One region of the Bradyrhizobium barranii subsp. barranii genome, then DNA from elsewhere that is predicted to be linked to it. Evidence: predicted binding sites of a transcription regulator. Region 1 holds the regulator's gene; each other region holds the start of a gene.
The links. The regulator HrcA, encoded in region 1, represses chaperone genes, less so after heat shock. The targets are predictions, from matches to a motif close to GTTAGCACTCNCNNNNNGNGAGTGCTAAC.
Positions count from the first base shown of each region.

Region 2: a site for HrcA is predicted at 1,756-1,784, ahead of J4G43_RS08190 (co-chaperone GroES). Genes of this name have one in related genera too.
Region 3: a site for HrcA is predicted at 1,824-1,852, ahead of J4G43_RS12110 (co-chaperone GroES). Genes of this name have one in related genera too.

Region 1 covers NZ_CP086136.1:224,294-227,604, reverse strand. The annotation lists gene rdgB (RdgB/HAM1 family non-canonical purine NTP pyrophosphatase) at 1-435, opposite strand, end outside; gene rph (ribonuclease PH) at 447-1,160, opposite strand; gene hrcA (heat-inducible transcriptional repressor HrcA) at 1,329-2,417, shown strand; gene grpE (nucleotide exchange factor GrpE) at 2,514-3,119, shown strand; gene pncA (bifunctional nicotinamidase/pyrazinamidase) at 3,191-3,311, opposite strand, start outside.
Region 2 covers NZ_CP086136.1:1,681,821-1,685,131, reverse strand. The annotation lists gene J4G43_RS08200 (protein phosphatase CheZ) at 55-834, shown strand; gene J4G43_RS08195 (hypothetical protein) at 1,024-1,545, opposite strand; gene J4G43_RS08190 (co-chaperone GroES) at 1,875-2,171, shown strand; gene groL (chaperonin GroEL) at 2,280-3,311, shown strand, end outside.
Region 3 covers NZ_CP086136.1:2,489,911-2,493,221, forward strand. The annotation lists partial or broken gene groL (chaperonin GroEL) at 1-1,412, opposite strand, end outside; gene J4G43_RS12110 (co-chaperone GroES) at 1,484-1,798, opposite strand; gene J4G43_RS12115 (hypothetical protein) at 2,616-3,083, shown strand.

The sequences.
Region 1 (3,311 bases):
GCGCGCCTCGACCTCTTCGAGATGATCGTCGGGCCAGGCGACGCAGAGCGCGGAAACGAAATGCGCGGTGCGCTTGTCGGGCGTGGCGGCGCCGCGCTCCTGCAACAGGCGCTCGATCTGCGCCATCGCGGCAGCGAAATCTTTTGACGGTCCGGCCCAGCGCGCGCTGTAGATGCCGGGCGCGCCATCGAGCGCGTCGACCACGATGCCGGAATCGTCGGCGAAGGAGGGAAGCTTGGTCGCCTGCGCCGCCGCGATCGCCTTGATCGCGGCATTGCTGCGGAAATCGTTGCCGGTCTCGTCGGGCTCGGGCAGGCCGAGCTCACCGGCCGACACCGCCTCGATGCCGCAAGGCGCGAGCAACTCCTTCATCTCGGCGAGCTTGCCGGGATTGTGGGTCGCGATGATGAGCTTTCCGGTGATTCGGCGGTGCATGGGCCTATTGACTACGCGACAGCCAGTTTCTGCAAGTCCACGAGCCGCGCGATACCCTTCTGGGCCAGCGCCATCAGCGCGAGGAATTCGTCCTGTGTGAACGGTTCGCGTTCCGCGGTGCCCTGCACCTCAATGATGCGGCCATCGCCGGTCAGGACGAAATTGGCGTCGGTCTGGGCTTCCGAATCCTCGGCATAGTCGAGGTCGAGCACGGGCGTGCCGTTGTAGATGCCGCAGGAGATCGCGGCGACGTTGTCGCGCAGCACCTTGGCCTTGATCATGTTGCGCGCCTTCATCCAGTTGATGCAATCGGCGAGCGCGACCCAGGCACCGGTGATCGAGGCCGTGCGCGTGCCGCCGTCGGCCTGGAGCACGTCGCAATCGACCGTGATCTGGCGCTCACCGAGCGCTTCGAGATCGACGATGGTGCGAAGCGAGCGGCCGATCAGGCGCTGAATCTCGACGGTGCGGCCGCTTTGCTTGCCCGCGGAGGCCTCGCGGCGGGTGCGTTCGGAGGTCGCGCGCGGCAGCATGCCGTATTCGGCGGTGACCCAGCCGCGGCCCTGGCCCTTCAGCCACGGCGGCAGGCGGTCTTCCAGCGTGGCGGTGACCAGCACATGGGTGTCGCCGAATTTCACCAGGCAGGAGCCTTCCGCATATTTGACCACGCCGCGCTCCAGCGTCACGGGGCGCAATTCGTCGGGCGCACGGCGGCTTGGCCGCATGGGAAATCCTCCAAAACTCTCGGAAAAGGGCTATTCGCGGTGCTTGTAGGTGGGGTGAGGGTGGGCGGCAAGGCTTTTTCACCCCGGGTTTTCCACCCCGCAAACGCCACGCTTGTCAGAACCCTCCGGGATGGACAAATTATAAGCGTCTGAGAGGAGTTACCGTCCGTGGCCCATCACGATCCGATCCATCTGATCGCGCCGCGCGCAGGCCTCGCCCAGCTCAACGAGCGTTCTCGCGACATCTTTCGTCAAATTGTCGAAAGCTATCTCGCGACCGGCGAGCCGGTCGGCTCGCGCAATATTTCGCGGCTGATCGCGATGCCGCTGTCGCCGGCCTCGGTCCGCAACGTCATGGCCGACCTGGAACAGCTCGGCCTGATCTATGCGCCCCACACCTCTGCCGGCCGCTTGCCGACGGAACTGGGCTTACGCTTCTTCGTCGACGCCCTGATGCAGGTCGGCGACCTCAATGACGCCGAGCGGCAGTCGATCCAGAGCCAGTTGACGTCGGTGGGGCACGCCCAATCGGTCGAGGCAGCGCTGTCGGAGGCGCTGACGCGGCTGTCCGGTCTCACCCGCGCCGCAGCGGTCGTGTTGACCCCGAAATCCAATGCGCGGCTGAAACACATCGAATTCGTCCGGCTGGAACCCGAAAAAGCGCTGGTGATCCTGGTCGGCGAGGATGGTCAGGTCGAAAACCGCGTGCTGTCGCTGCCACCGGGAGTTCCCTCCTCGGCGCTCACGGAAGCCGGTAATTTCCTCAATGCGCGGATCCGGGGCCGCACGCTGGCCGAGGCGCGGCTCGAGCTCGAAACCGCGCTCGGCGAAGCCCGTGCCGAGCTCGATCAACTGACGCAGAAGGTGATTTCGGCGGGGATTGCGAGCTGGTCCGGCGGCGAGAACGAGGACCGCCAGCTGATTGTTCGCGGCCACGCCAATCTGCTCGAGGATCTGCACGCGCTGGAGGAGCTCGAGCGCGTTCGCCTGCTGTTCGACGATCTCGAGACCAAGCGCGGCGTGATCGACCTTCTGGGGCGCGCCGAGACCGCCGAGGGCGTGCGGATCTTCATCGGTTCGGAGAACAAACTGTTTTCCTTGTCAGGCTCCTCCACCATCATCTCGCCCTATCGGGATGCCGCCGGCCACATCGTCGGTGTTTTGGGCGTGATCGGGCCGACGCGGCTGAATTATGCCCGCGTAATCCCGACCGTGGACTACGCCGCGCGCATCGTCAGCCGCCTCTTGGGGGGCTGACCGGCGTTTCCTCCGATCACGGGCGCTTGATTTTCGTGAGCTTAGGCACGATATCCGGGCCAACAATCCCTTGAGACGAGTTCGAGAAGAGAGCCGATGACCGATCGAGACCGGCAGCCCGACGACACGACCCCACCGACCGATGAGCCGGTGGTGTCAAAACCCTACATCATGCCCGACGATCCGGAGCCCGGCTCGGTCGAGCTGTTGCAGAAGGAAGCCGCCGAGGCGCGTGACCGCATGCTGCGGACGCTGGCCGAGATGGAAAATCTGCGCAAGCGCACCACCAAGGAGGTCGCCGACGCCCGGCTCTACGGCATCACCGGCTTTGCCCGCGACGTGCTCGACATCGCCGACAATCTCCAGCGTGCGCTCGATGCCGTTCCGGCCGAGGCCCGTGCCACGGCCGATCCCGGCCTGACCTCGCTGATCGAGGGCGTCGAGCTCACCGAGCGCTCGCTGCTCAATGCGCTGGAAAAGCACGGCGTCAAGAAGTTCGATCCGCAGGGCCAGAAGTTCGACCCGAACTTCCAGCAGGCGATGTACGAGGTGCCGGATGCGTCGGTGCCTGCGGGCACCGTCGTGCAGGTCATGCAGGCCGGCTACACCATCGGCGAGCGCGTGCTGCGCCCGGCGCTGGTCGGTGTCGCCAAGGGCGGCACGAAGGCTGCGCCGGCTGCGAACAGCAACGAAGTGAACTGAGCGGCGAACTAAGCCTTGGCGTCATTCCGGGTTCGATGCCTTGCATCGCCCCGGAACGACCGATTGCTATCTTACGCGCTCACCGCGATATCCGCGGACTGGATCCGCTTCACGCCGGCCTTGGCCATGTCGGCCCAGGCTTTTGCGAGCGAACCCTGCGTGTCGATGCCGCGGCAGGCGTCCTCCACCACA
Region 2 (3,311 bases), 1.5 Mb from region 1:
TGTTAAATTGCTTCTGCCTACAAAGACGCGTGAGTGAGGTGGGGGGAGTTCCTGATGGCTATTCACCGCAAACGTTTTCGTGTCGAGGAGGCTATTGTCGGCGAGATGCCCAGCCCCGAAATGATTGAGGAGGCTGCGCCGATGCATAACGAGATCATGGCGGAGCTGCGTGCGATCCGCGCACAGATGGCGAAGGGCACCGTGCCCTTGTCCGGCAGCGCGGCCATGGCGGCGATCGACGCCTCCACCGCCCACGAGCTCTCTGAAGCTCGTACCATGCTCGATACCTACCGGGCACAGATCGAGCAGTGCGACAAGCTGAAGGTCGAGCTCGACCTCATCCACGACGCCATCGATCGCACCAAGCGCGAGATCGCGACGCTGCACGGCAAGAGCTTCGACGGCGGCGAGATGGCCAAGGTCAATGGCGAGCTCGGCGCGGTCGTCGGCGGCACCGAGCAGGCGACCCAGCAGATCCTCGAAGCCGCCGAATCGATCGACCAGGCGGCCAGCGCGATGTCCAAGGCGCAATCGGCCGACCAGCAGAAGCGGCTCGCCGACGACATCCAGGAACGCGTCATCTCGATCTTCGAAGCCTGCAACTTCCAGGACCTGACCGGCCAGCGCATCAGCAAGGTCATGACCACGATGAAGTTCATCGAGCAGCACATCAATGCGATGATGGAGATCTGGGGCGGCGTCGACGCGATCAAGGCTCATGTGCCCGCGCCGGCCGACACCCGCAGCGACGACGAAAAGCTCCTCAACGGCCCCAAGCTCGCCGGCGACGTCGGCCACGCCTCGCAGGACGACATCGACGCGCTGTTCGACTGATCGGGCGCGGCATTACGGAAAAACAAAACGCCGGCGAGAGCCGGCGTTTTTGTTTGTGGGGCCATCCCCTCCACTGTCATCGCCCGGCCTTGACCTGGCGATCCATTATTCCAGAGGCGGCGGTGATTGAGCCGAGAGGCCGCGGCGTACTGGATGCCCCGGTCAAGCCGGGGCATGACGAAGGAGAGACTACGCCCTTGGCGCGCAGCGGACGTAGACCATGTTGCCGTAACGGGTGGCGGCGTCCTTGTCGATGAAGCGGGTGATCAGGACGCGGCCGTCGAAGGAGACGATCTCGCGGTCCTGCTCGCCGGGGGTGGGACCCGCCGGGCCGATGTAGTTCTTGCCGCTGGGCGAGCCCTTCAGCCGCAGCTCCTGCGGCGTCGCCTGGTCGGCGAGATGCATGATCACGCCGCCGGAGGAACCGGCGGTGATCACGTAGGGATTCTTGCACTGCGCCCGGGCCGCGGCCTCGGTGCGGGCGCGGTCGGCCGGGTTCTGGAACGAGGCGAGACCCCAGCGGCCGACGATCTCGTCGGCGCGGATGCTCGCCGGCATTTCCGGGCCGGTGCCGGGCTCGGCCTCGGGCGGCGGCGAAGACGACGAGAACGACGGCAGGCTCATACCGCCGCCGCAGGCGCCAAGCAGCAGCGCCAGGCAAGAGGCGGCCGCCAGATTGGCAACCGTGCGTGCGTGAGCTGACCTGATCATGACATTCCCCCGAGCAAACCGTCCCCCAAATGAGACCCCGACCGCATCCCTCCTGCAGCCAAGCGCAAAACCGCTGTCGGAGCAATGACGTCCTTTATACGCCAGCGCGACCAATAAGTTTCTCTAGACACGATCCTATATCCGCCTCACCAATCGCTTAACCACCCTTGCTTGACAGGATCGCGGCCAAGCCATATTTCCGGGCGCACTATTAGCACTCGGAAAGCCCGATTGCTAAGCGCGCCGTTCGATCCTCGGCAAGAGGGTGGACGGACGCCACCCCTACCCACTTCCATTCCTTCCGAAGCGAGCCTCCAAAGGGAAACGTCATGGCTAAATCCAAATTTCGTCCGCTGCATGACCGTGTCGTGGTCAAACGTATCGACGCCGAGGAAAAGACCAAGGGCGGCATCATCATTCCGGACACCGCCAAGGAAAAGCCGTCCCAGGGCGAGGTCGTCGCCGTCGGCCCCGGCGGCCGCGACGAGGCCGGCAAGCTGATCCCGATCGACCTCAAGGTCGGCGACCGCGTGCTGTTCGGCAAGTGGTCGGGCACCGAGGTCAAGATCGACAACGAAGAGCTCCTGATCATGAAGGAGTCGGACATCATGGGCGTCATGGCCTAAGGCCGTCAGCCTGAACAGCCGCTGAATGTCATGCCCGGATCGCGCGATCCGGGCATTCGGTCATTCCGCAAGCGGCAAACACATCACGAAACACGAGGGATTGAAGAAATGGCTGCCAAAGACGTCAAGTTTTCCGGAGACGCGCGCGATCGCATGCTGCGCGGCGTCGACATTCTCGCCAACGCCGTCAAGGTGACGCTCGGTCCGAAGGGCCGTAACGTCGTCATCGAGAAGAGCTTCGGCGCGCCCCGCATCACCAAGGACGGCGTCACCGTCGCCAAGGAGATCGAGCTCGAGGACAAGTTCGAGAACATGGGCGCCCAGATGCTGCGTGAGGTCGCCTCCAAGACCAACGACCTCGCCGGCGACGGCACCACCACCGCGACCGTGCTGGCCCAGGCCATCGTGCGCGAAGGCGCCAAGGCGGTTGCCGCCGGCATGAACCCGATGGACCTCAAGCGCGGCATCGACATCGCGGTTGCAGCGGTGATCAAGGACATTGAAAAGCGCGCCAAGCCGGTCGCCGCCTCCTCCGAGGTCGCCCAGGTCGGCACCATCTCGGCCAACGGCGATGCCGCCATCGGCAAGATGATCGCCCAGGCGATGCAGAAGGTCGGCAACGAGGGCGTCATCACCGTCGAGGAGAACAAGTCGCTCGACACCGAGGTCGACATCGTCGAGGGCATGAAGTTCGACCGCGGCTATCTGTCGCCCTACTTCGTCACCAACGCCGAGAAGATGACCGCCGAGCTCGAGGACGCCTACATCCTCCTGCACGAGAAGAAGCTGTCCGGCCTTCAGGCCATGCTGCCGGTGCTGGAAGCCGTGGTGCAGTCGGGCAAGCCGCTCGTCATCATCGCCGAGGACGTCGAGGGCGAGGCGCTGGCCACCCTGGTCGTCAACCGCCTGCGTGGCGGCCTGAAGGTCGCCGCCGTCAAGGCGCCGGGCTTCGGCGACCGCCGCAAGGCCATGCTCGAGGACCTCGCGATCCTCACCGGCGGCCAGCTCATCTCCGAGGACCTCGGCATGAAGCTCGAGAACGTCACGGTGAAGATGCTCGGTCGCGCCGGCAAGGTCGTGATCGACAAGGAGAACACCACGATCGTCAAGGGCGCCGGCAAGAAGCCGGAGATCGAGGCC
Region 3 (3,311 bases), 2.3 Mb from region 1:
TTCGAAGATCTTGCCGACGATGACCGAGCCGTCCTCGCCCGCGTTGATTGCGATCTGGCGGGCCGGGTAGGACAACGCCTTGCGCACGATCTCGACCCCGGTCTTCTGGTCGTCATTCTTGGTGCGAATGCCCTTAAGGTGCTCGGAGGCACGCAGCAGGGCGACGCCGCCGCCTGGCAGGATGCCTTCTTCAACCGCGGCGCGGGTCGCATGCATCGCATCGTCCACGCGATCCTTGCGCTCCTTCACCTCGACCTCAGTCGCGCCGCCGACGCGGATCACCGCGACGCCGCCCGCGAGCCTGGCGAGACGCTCCTGGAGCTTCTCACGATCGTAGTCCGAGGTGGTTTCCTCAATCTGCGCCTTGATCTGGGACACCCACGCATCGATGTCGGCGTTCTTGCTGGCGCCGCTGACGATCGTGGTGTTCTCCTTGTCGATCATCACCTTCTTGGCGCGACCGAGCATGTTGAGCGTGACGTTCTCGAGCTTGATGCCGAGATCTTCCGAGATCGCCTGGCCACCCGTCAGAATCGCGATGTCCTGCAGCATGGCCTTGCGCCGATCGCCGAAGCCCGGAGCCTTGACGGCCGCGACCTTCAGGCCGCCGCGCAGACGGTTGACGACGAGGGTGGCGAGCGCTTCGCCCTCGACGTCTTCGGCGATAATCACAAGCGGCTTGCCGCTCTGCACCACGGCTTCCAACAAGGGAAGGAGTTCATTCAACTCAGATAGCTTTTTCTCATTAATCAGGACGTAGGCATCATCCATTTCAACGCGCATCGTGTCAGCGTTGGTGACGAAGTCGGGCGAGATGTAGCCGCGGTCGAACTGCATGCCCTCGACGACGTCGAGCTCGGTCTCGAGCGACTTGGCTTCTCAACGGTGATGACACCCTCGTTGCCGACCCTCTTCATGGCGTCGGCGATGAACTTGCCGATCTCCGCATCGCCATTGGCCGAGATGGTGCCGACCTGGGCGATTTCCTCGTTCGAGGTGACCTTCTTGGAGTTTTTGACAAGGTCGGCGACCACGGCTTCCACGGCCATGTCGATACCGCGCTTCAGATCCATCGGGTTCATGCCAGCGGCAACCGACTTGGCGCCTTCACGGACGATCGCAGCGGCGAGCACGGTCGCGGTGGTGGTGCCGTCGCCAGCCGCGTCTGCGGACTTGGAGGCGACTTCGCGCACCATCTGGGCACCCATGTTCTCGAACTTGTCCTCGAGCTCAATCTCCTTGGCGACGGTGACGCCGTCCTTGGTAATACGGGGAGCGCCGAACGACTTGTCGAGAACGACGTTGCGGCCCTTCGGACCGAGCGTCACTTTTACCGCATTGTGGAGGATGTCGACACCGCGCAGCATGCGGTCGCGGGCCTCGACTCCGAATTTGACTTCTTTGGCTGACATAGTGGGTCTCCCTGCGTTTTTGATTTAGTCTCACCCTTAATCAGGCGCTCGACAGGCGCTTGAGCGATGGATTAGGCGGCCTTCTTCTTGGAAGACACGTCGGTGAGAACGCCCATGATGTCACTCTCCTTCATGATCAACAGCTCCTGGGTGTCGATCTTGACCTCGGTGCCCGACCACTTGCCGAACAATACGCGGTCACCGACCTGGACGTCGATCGGGATCAGTTTGCCGTTTTCGTCACAGCCGCCGGGGCCAACGGCGATGACTTCACCCTGGGAGGGTTTTTCCTTGGCCGCGTCGGGAATGATGATGCCACCGGCGCTCTTCTCTTCTGCGTCGATGCGCTTGACCACGACGCGGTCGTGAAGCGGACGGAATTTCATGCACTCCTCCTATCTTCTCGTCGTAGATAGCAGTCGAAGCTAGCGAGGGCTACTCGCCTACTCAAAGGGTTGTGATTGCCGGTATCATGCCGATCACGCGCATATCCTCGGTCCGGATCGTAACGGAGCGCCCGGTTTCCAAGGCGATCTTTCGGGCTACCTTCATAGCGGCAACCTCGTCTGTGTATTCAAGCACAATGATGCTGCCTTCCCCGAAAAAGCGGCGGGTCCGTGGCGGCCTTACTCATGGTTGGGATGCAGCTCGCGCTTCAGGGCCTCGTACTGCCCAGTCAAGATGGCAATTCCGTCCAGGGTGAGTTGGTCGGTGATATGCTGCGAGAGTGCTTTGCAGTGCGCACTATCTTCTCATTCGGCTGAACGCATTTTTCGCACATGAAACGCTCCCATTCCTTGAAAGGCGGGAGCACACACTCGTCTCTCTGCCAGCGGCGCACGGTGCAACTGTCGGTGATCTGCACCAACAGGAGAGGCTTGGACTCGTTCCTAAGTCGACGATCTCGGTTTTTCGCGCCTATGGTCGGATGTCTCATTTGGGTCACAAGTAAATAATCGGCGGAGAGGCGCAGCAGGTCAGCTGGGCGCATTCCCGTCACGAAGCTAGGCACCAGAGGCGGCCTTACTCTCTTTCTTTCGTCACGTCCGCAAGGCTCTCTAGTTGGTGCGCTAAGGCTGTCCAACTATGTGCAATGTTCATAAGCACGGAGGACTTGCGGGCCGAAATACTCGGGTCTTTCCCGAGGGCTTTGTACTCTGCCGCGTATGTTCGGCATTCCCGACGTGCGTTCTTGGCGATCCTATGCAGGCGATCTTTGACTTCCAGGAAAAGCTCGCTGATTGGGATGAGCACGTTTGCAAGCATTTCCCATTAGTAGGAGAACTGTCCACTCCGTGGCGTTGGAAAAATTTTGAAGAGGAGGAGTGTGGTCGCTGGCTTTTGGAGGTAAGAAAGAAGCTATTGGCGGTCGAATCCATCGATCTCGCGTCGGCTCACGCCAACGCCTCCTGGATTCAGACTGGCGGAAAAGACGAGCATAAATGCCGGCTTGAGGCTTGTTCAACACGAGCCCCAAATCCGAATGGCACTATTCTGATAATTGGCGACAGCAAGAATCCACAAGGGCAACGACAGTTTGCCAGTCAAACGCCCGGTGCAACAGCTGTGGAGAGCGTTGATCTTCGAGATCTGGTGAGTTTTGCGCGCTCACTCGATCTGAAATCGAAGAAAGCATTGCTCAGGTGGTCGAGTTTGCCGAAGAACTTATGACAAATGTTGGTGGCTCAGGTCTGCTCAAGCGGGTGGAGACACTCCGGGCTAACAGGAATCATAAGCCCGCCTCGGACCTGGAGAGCCTTGTGATGCGCTTCGCGGACAACCCAACTTATTCGGGAGTCCGCTCAGTGCTCGGCGCCCTTGGTGAACAGGCAGGCGTCCGCAGCCATCGGCCGGGGATACTCCGAGGCTGTATTCGGGCGTTGCAAATGGCAGAGGGCC